One region of the Pseudoalteromonas sp. S3260 genome, then DNA from elsewhere that is predicted to be linked to it. Evidence: predicted binding sites of a transcription regulator. Region 1 holds the regulator's gene; the other holds the start of a gene.
The links. Region 1 encodes MetJ, which represses methionine synthesis genes. Its sites were predicted from a motif close to TAGACGTCTAGACGTCTA; they were not measured.

Region 1 (4,444 bases):
CTGATGTGTCGCTGACGCAGGGACTAGTAAGTAGATTTCGCCTTCGTGTTCAAAGTGATGCAAACTATGCTGAATAAGTTGGCTAACATGTGCTACTTCGCCTTCACTCAGATCATCAACAATGAGTAAATCCACATTATTTACTGTGGTTAAAAAGCGTTTTTGTTTACTCATTCCTAGTTTAACTATTTCGGTATGACTGCCTTGAGGATCGTAACTACTGCGAACAACTAATTCTATATCGGTATCTTTTAATGGCGATAATGTTTTAGCGTGTAATACTGGATTACCTAGCCTCGCTAATAAATTCGCTTGATCACGGCACACTCGCGCATACTTAACCGCATTAGCAACCTTACGCGGATCAGTACTAAAAACACCTTGAGTGTCAGTCCAAATAGAGACTTTTTTAGCATTGCAATACCGCGCTAATAAAGTGGCACTGTAATCACTGCCATTTCGCCCTAAGGTCACTGTTTCACCATGTAAATCAGCCGCAATAAACCCCGTAACTACATTAATTTTACTCGTCTCTATGGCTTTTAAGCACTGCTGCTGATTATTAGCATGCTGCAGCTGCCCGGCATCTAACGTAAATAACTGCCTAGCGTCATGGGCACAAGCGCTAACGTTAAGCTGTTCTAAGTAAGCGCTTAGTAACCTTGCAGACCACAATTCACCATGTGCTAATAACGCAGCTTCAGCTAATGTTCCTTGCTTAGCCTGCTTGGTAATAATACTGAGCTCAGTTTCAAGTAAATCAAGCGCATGGTGCTTAGCGTTAGCTATTAATAATTGCTCAATCAGAGCTATTTGATGGTTACTCAATAGCAATACAATATCAGCAATAGCTTGAGTGTCTTGCTGTTGATAGCTTTGCCACAGTTTAACTAAGGTATCGGTGGTTTTACCGGCAGCCGATACCACCACACAATCCCCAGCTTGAGCATGAGTTAAAATAATATTTGCGACACTTTTAAAGCGATCCGCTGAGCTTAAACTCGAACCACCAAATTTATGAACCTGATTTACCATATTAATACCGACTCGCATTTATGTTTTGTATTTTGAAGATTGGTATGCACTACCATAACGCCGGATGCGCCGCGTTTAACTTTGCTGAACCAAATGATTCACTAGCACCACTTTTTGCCGATAGGCCGAGATTGGCTTGCCCTGGGCGCACCAAATTAAATACCCTGTCTAAGTCAGCGAGTAAATCATTTACATCTTCAATACCCACCGAGATACGAATAAGCGTGTCGCCTACTCCGGCTTCTGCACGCGCGGTTGCGTCCATACCGGCGTGGGTCATAGTCGCAGGGTGACAAATCAAACTTTCTACTCCACCTAATGATTCCGCTAAGCTAAATTCATTTAAACGCGTTAAAAACGCTGCAGCATCGTTTATATCGCCTTTTATATCAAAGCTAACCATAGCACCAAAGCCAAGCTGCTGCGCCTTAGCTAGCGCATGTTGAGGGTGTGATTCAAGACCTGGGTAGTAAACTTGGGCAACAAACTGGGAGCGTTCTAAATACTGTGCAATGGCGAGTGCATTTTCTTGGTGTTGCCTTAAACGCACGTTTAAAGTACGTAAGCCTCTGAGAGTTAAATAGCTATCAAATGGCGCGCCGGTGATGCCAATGTTATTTGCCCACCACGCTAACTCTTCACCTAACTCAGCAGTCGCTGCGATAACCGCGCCACCAACAACGTCTGAATGGCCATTGATATATTTTGTGGTTGAGTGCACCACAATATCAGCGCCAAACTTAATCGGGTTTTGTAATGCTGGCGATAAAAATGTGTTGTCGGCGGCAACCAGTGCACCACACTGTTTAGCTGTATCAGTTACCGCTTTAATATCTGTTAAGCGTAAAATAGGATTGCTAGGTGTTTCAATCCAAATCAGCTTAGGTTTAATAGCAAGGATGCGTGTCAGACTGTCGCTTTTGGTAAAATCGACCACTTCTAGTTTTAATAAGCCGCGCTTTTCTAGCGAAGTAAATAAGCGATAGCTGCCCCCATAACAGTCATGAGGGATCACTAACGTATCGTCACTATTAAGTAATTGTGTTGTTAGGTGAACGGCTGCCATGCCTGTTGCGGTAATAATGCCTTTAGCGCCACCTTCAAGCTCCGTGAGCGCCTCAGCCAAAATGTCACGATTGGGGTTACCACTGCGGCCATAATCATATTGGCGCTTTGTATCAAAGTCAGCAAATGAGTAAGTTGTTGATAAATAAAGCGGTGGAACAACCGCACCATGCTGTTTGTCGGCTTCTATTCCACTACGAACAGCAATTGTTGCCTTATTTTTTTCACTCATTTTCGCTACCTTTACTAATTTGGATGTTTAGACGTCTAAAAGGTAGCGCATGCAATTTAAGATGTCAAAACATTTAAATGTCTAGATAGCTAAATAACTAGTATTTGACTATCTTTTTTAAACCGATAGAATTTCACGCATATTTACACGCTTTGATGCTGTGTGAGCAATTTATAATCTGAGGCAACGATACATCTTATGGCTAAATGGAATGGTGAATATATTCACCCATACGCAGAACACGGGAAAAAATCCGAACAAGTAAAGAAGATCACCGTTTCGATCCCGCTAAATGTATTAAAAGTATTAACTGATGAACGTACTCGTCGTCAAATAAACAACTTACGTCATGCAACAAATAGCGAGCTTTTATGCGAAGCGTTTTTGCATGCGTTTACCGGGCAACCGCTGCCTAATGATGATGATTTGCGTAAAGATAACGCAGAAAAAGTACCTGAAGAAGTGAAGAAAATAATGCAAGAAATGGGACTAGAAGTGCCTATTTTAAATGAAGACTAGAAGGGTCTTTATACAAAAAAACCTCAGCAAATGCTGAGGTTTTTTTTTGCGCTAATTTACACTTAACAATTACGCCATGTAGTTTTCTGGCATATCAATTTGTGCAACGCCAGAGTCTACCGCCGCCTGCGCAACCGCTTTAGCTATACGTGGTAACAAACGTGGATCCATTGGTTTTGGTATAATATATTTAGCACCAAACTCTAATTTGTCGATGCCTGCGGCAGTAAGCACTTCAGCCGGTACGGGCTCTTTAGCAATACTGCGGATTGCTTCTACAGCAGCAATTTTCATCTCGTCGTTTATTTCACTGGCACGTACATCTAACGCACCACGGAAAATAAACGGAAAACACAATACGTTATTAACTTGATTCGGATAATCAGAGCGACCTGTAGCCATAATTAAATCGTTACGTGCAGCTTGTGCTAATTGCGGATCGATTTCAGGATCGGGGTTTGAACAAGCAAATACCACGGGTCTATCAGCCATTAATTTTAAATCTTCAGAGGTTAATAAATTAGGGCCCGATACACCCACAAACACATCGGCATCTTCAATTACATCTTGTAAAGTACGTTTATCGGTATTGTTTGCAAATAATTGCTTATATTCATTCAAGTCATCACGACGCGTATGAATAACTCCTTTGCGATCTAACATATAAATATGTTCACGCAACGCGCCACATTTAATTAAAAGCTCCATACAGGCAACAGCTGCAGCGCCGGCACCTAAACATACAATAATTGCATCTTCAATTGCTTTGCCCTGTACTTCCAGCGCGTTTAGCATACCCGCAGCCGTTACAATAGCCGTACCATGCTGATCATCATGAAAAACAGGAATGCTACAACGCTCTATAAGCGCTTTTTCTATTTCAAAACACTCGGGCGCTTTAATATCTTCTAAATTAATTCCACCAAAGGTGTCGGCAATATTAGCCACTGTGTTAATAAAGTCTTCGGTAGTACGGTGCTTAACTTCAATATCTATAGAGTCTAACCCTGCAAAACGCTTAAATAGTAGCGCTTTACCTTCCATAACGGGTTTTGAAGCCAGTGGACCTAAATTACCCAAGCCTAAAATTGCGGTGCCGTTAGTAATAACCGCAACCATATTTCCTTTACCAGTATATTTGTAGGCATTTGCTGGATCAGCGGCAATTTCACGAACAGGTTCTGCGACACCGGGGCTGTATGCGAGCGCGAGGTCTTTAACCGTCTCAGCGGGCTTGGTCAGCTCAATACTGATTTTACCTGGAACGGGATGGGCATGGTAATGTAGTGCTTGTTCACGAAAATCTGACATAACGCGATTATATCCTGCAATTTAAGTTAAAGTGAGAGGTAGTTTTAATCTACGATACCTTTATTATTTTTAAATTCCAAGCAATATCAGGTCTATCCTGTTATATGCTAGAACTGTTAATTTTAAGTGATTTATCAGCAACTTCCCTAGATTATCCTGACATTTTTAAAATATAAATTCGTCATAAAAATGAAAAACACAGGTACTTTTTGCCCTTGTTCTATTTTTATAAAGCGTATTTTTTAGTCTTAAATTAAAATAGTGAAATACCGAATTTTATTT
Region 2 (4,444 bases), on a different contig from region 1:
TGTATACAAAAATGCTTGGTTGCTTCATTAATGCAGCCATACGTACCGCGTTGCGTGCGTATTCCATAAACATTAAGAACGTTGCACCGTAAGGAATAAAGCCTTTATGCAGTGCAATACCGTTCATAATGGCCGACATACCAAACTCACGTACACCGTAGTAAATGTAGTTACCACTTGCATCATCAGCAGTTAAGCCTTTAGAGCCATCCCAAATTGTTAAGTTTGAACCCGCTAAATCGGCAGAACCACCCATAAATTCAGGTAGTAACGGGCCAAACGCATTTAATGCATTTTGCGACGCTTTACGTGATGCTGGGTTTGCTGGGTTTGCTTGCAGCTCTTCAATGTAGGCTTGTGATTTTTCAGCCCAGTCAGCTGGTAATTCTGAATGTGTACGGCGTTTGTATTCTGCTGCTAGCTCTGGGTATGCTTTTTCATATGCGGCAAATTTTTCGTCCCAGCTTGCTTCAAGCTGTTGGCCTTTTTCTTTGTTATCCCACTGTGCATAAATATCTTCAGGGATTTCAAATGCATCGCCCGTCCAACCTAAAAACTCGCGAGACGCTTTAATTTCGTCATCACCTAGTGGTGCACCGTGACAATCGTGGCTACCTGATTTATTAGGTGAGCCGTAACCAATAATAGTTTTACAACAAATTAGTGTTGGCTTATCAGTCACGCTTTTAGCTTTTGCAATTGCTGCACTTACTGCATCGCTGTCGTGGCCATCAACGTCACTAATTACATGCCAGCCGTATGCTTTAAAACGTGCTGGGGTATCATCACTAAACCAACCTTCAACTTCACCGTCGATTGAAATGCCGTTGTCATCCCAAAATGCCACTAACTTGCCTAGGCCTAATGTACCGGCTAGTGAGCATGCTTCATGAGAAATGCCTTCCATTAAACAGCCATCACCCATAAACGCATACGTGTGGTGATCAACAATGTCGTGGCCTTCACGGTTAAACTGCGCTGCTAATGCCTTTTCAGCAATCGCCATACCTACCGCATTTGTGATCCCTTGACCTAATGGGCCCGTAGTGGTCTCAATTCCTGGCGCGTATCCATATTCTGGATGGCCTGGTGTTTTGGAATGCATTTGGCGGAAGTTTTTAATTTCGTCCAGTGGCAAGTCATAACCACTTAAATGCAGTAGAGAATAAATTAGCATTGAACCGTGACCATTTGAGAGTATAAATCGATCTCGGTCAGCCCACTCTGGATTTGTTGGGTTATGTTTTAGATAATCGCGCCATAATACTTCTGCGATATCAGCCATGCCCATAGGGGCTCCAGGGTGACCAGATTTGGCCTTTTGTACTGCGTCCATTGACAAGACGCGAATAGCATTTGCAAGTTCTTTGCGAGATGGCATGAATTCTCCTACCTTTATATGTATTTGCGCGGGTATTTATTTATCCCCATTCTTACTTATTGTGGGGGCTGTGTGCAATTAAAAACCCATAAAAATAGGGCATTATGAATATTTTTTAAGAACCATTTACTATTAGATATTTTATTTAGACGTCTAGGCGTAAAAAAACTATGCAAGTTCATTTGTTTTAGATAAAATACGCGCCTTAATTTTTTAGCGCTAATACCGACGTTTGTGAAGCGCAATATTTGTGAGCATAATTACAATGGCAAAACATTTATTTACTTCTGAATCTGTTTCTGAAGGTCATCCGGATAAAATCGCCGATCAAATTTCTGATGCGGTACTTGATGCTATCCTAGAGCAAGACTCTCATGCCCGTGTAGCGTGTGAAACTTACGTTAAAACCGGTATGGTTATGGTTGGTGGTGAAATCACGACTAGCGCATGGGTTGATATCGAAGAAATTACACGTAAAACAGTACGTGAAATTGGTTATACACATTCAGACATGGGCTTTGATGCCGATTCGTGTGCAATTTTAAACACGATTGGTAAACAGTCTCCAGACATTAACCAAGGTGTTGACCGTACAAGCCCTGAAGAGCAAGGCGCTGGCGACCAAGGCCTAATGTTTGGTTACGCATGTAACGAAACTGAAGTATTAATGCCTGCTCCAATTACTTATTCTCACCGTTTAGTGCAGCGTCAAGCTGAGGTTCGTAAAAGCGGCGAGCTTAACTGGTTGCGTCCAGATGCAAAATCACAAGTTACATTTGCATACGAAAATGGTAAGCCAGTAGGTATTGATGCCGTTGTACTTTCTACTCAGCACAGCGAAGATGTATCGCAAAATGACTTAGTAGAAGCGGTAATGGAAACAATTATTAAACCAGTACTTCCTGCTGAGCTTATTACTAGCGCAACTAAATTTTTCATTAACCCAACAGGTCGTTTTGTTATTGGTGGCCCAATGGGTGACTGTGGTTTAACTGGTCGTAAAATCATTGTAGATACCTACGGTGGCATGGCTCGTCACGGTGGTGGTGCTTTCTCTGGTAAAGACCCATCAAAAGTTGACCGCTCAGCGGCTTATGCTGCACGTTACGTTGCTAAAAACATTGTTGCTGCAGGCCTTGCTGATAAGTGTGAACTTCAGGTTTCTTACGCTATCGGCGTTGCAGAGCCTACTTCTATCAGTGTTGAAACATTTGGCACAGGTAAATTAGAAGAAGCGCGTTTAATCGAACTTATTCGTGAACACTTTGACTTACGCCCTTACGGCCTAATTCAAATGCTTGATCTTGAGCGCCCTATTTATCTACCAACAGCGGCTTACGGCCACTTTGGCCGTGATGAATTCCCATGGGAACGCACAGATAAAGCAGACGCACTTCGCGCAGCAGCTGGCCTGTAAGCCACCTAGCTAATATTAAAACGGCCCTTTTTAGGGCCGTTTTGCTATGTGTATTAAGTTAGTCATAAAACAGTCTCGAACTGTTTAACATTTTAGGTATATACTCTGCTTATACAATAAAGCGTGTTAGGGATAAAAATGGCCGACAATTTTCGTGTTATATTTGTAGGACTTGCAGAAGGCGCAGACAGCCAAGCAGTGACCAATGCACTGACAGAAAAACTAAAAACCTCACCGGAAAAGGTGGCGGCATTTTTTAATGGCAAGCCGCTGTTTGCTCCTAGCAACAAAGAGAAAGCCCTTAAGCAAGCTAAGTTACTTTCAACGCTGGGGATCAAAAGCAAACTTCAGCAAACAGCCCCTACACAAGCTACTTCTCAAAAAGCGCACGACAGCCAGCGAGATCAGCGCTTATTTGATGCCCTAGATTACATTACTAGTAGCTTAATTCGTCTTGAAGAAAAACTAGAAGATATTGAACAACGTCTCCCTGAGGTTGAATTATCATTACCTGATGAAAATGACGAACCATGGCAAGATGACGATTTAATGCTAGGTGAGCCACTCTCTACTACGCCCAAAAAACGCAGTAACCTTGTTTTATATTCGCTGATTTCTACAGCCGTAATATTACTTATTGTGCTTGCTGTGTACTTATTATTTCCTAATTTATTCTCTTTTTGATCATGGTTTAGTTATTTAATGAGTAATAATCGCGCACAAATAAGACTCGATATTCGTAAAGCACGGAATAATCTATCAAAAAACCAGCAAGAAATAGCGGCCCACTCGCTTAAAGTGAATTTTATTCAATATTTAAAAAGCATGAACTCGGCCAAAAAAAATCATGTCGCGCTTTATTTAAGCAATGATGGCGAATTAGATACCTCATTGTTAATTAATGAATTATGGAGCATTGAACAGCATGTTTACTTACCTGTAATTCACCCTTTCAACGGGGCTAATTTACTATTTCAACGATATGAAAAAAACTCACCCATGAGGGCAAACCGCTATGGTATCTTGGAGCCTAAGCTGAACTGCTCTCAAATATGCCCATTGCCAGCGCTTGATTATCTACTTATGCCACTTGTTGCATTTGATAAATTTGGTAATCGCCTTGGAATGGGGGGTGGGTTTTACGATAGAACCTTGGCACGTTTACACGAAGAAAACTGGCAGCAACCACAACTTATTGGCCTAGCACACGAATGCCAACAAGTGGATAAGCTCCTAATTGAATCGTGGGATGTGCCTCTTAAAACTATTATTACACCCAATAAAACCTACTGTTGGTAACAATTAATCTTGTAAACTAACAGTCTATTTTTGACATAAATGAGCACATAGCAATGACACAAGATGAATTAAAAAAAGCAGCTGCATGGGCTGCACTGGAGTTTGTAAAAGAAAACACCATAGTGGGTGTTGGTACAGGCTCAACCGTTAATCATTTTATTGATGCTTTAGGCACTGTAAAAGACACCATTGTTGGTGCAGTATCTAGTTCAGAAGCGTCTACAGCACGTTTAAAAGAACTTGGTATAGAAGTATTTGAGCTAAATGATGTTGATGCTCTGGATGTATACGTTGATGGCGCAGATGAAATTAACGCTCTAAACGAAATGATTAAAGGCGGTGGTGCA

Region 2: a site for MetJ is predicted at 1,528-1,545, ahead of metK (methionine adenosyltransferase). Genes of this name have one in related genera too.

Annotation. Positions count from the first base shown of each region.
Region 1 is NZ_PNCV01000053.1:5,824-10,267, reverse strand. It holds gene metL (bifunctional aspartate kinase/homoserine dehydrogenase II) at 1-1,035, opposite strand, end outside; gene metB (cystathionine gamma-synthase) at 1,085-2,332, opposite strand; gene metJ (met regulon transcriptional regulator MetJ) at 2,531-2,851, shown strand; gene CWC14_RS10025 (malic enzyme-like NAD(P)-binding protein) at 2,921-4,162, opposite strand.
Region 2 is NZ_PNCV01000082.1:15,889-20,332, reverse strand. It holds gene tkt (transketolase) at 1-1,381, opposite strand, end outside; gene metK (methionine adenosyltransferase) at 1,647-2,798, shown strand; gene CWC14_RS13810 (hypothetical protein) at 2,937-3,482, shown strand; gene CWC14_RS13805 (5-formyltetrahydrofolate cyclo-ligase) at 3,501-4,097, shown strand; gene rpiA (ribose-5-phosphate isomerase RpiA) at 4,151-4,444, shown strand, end outside.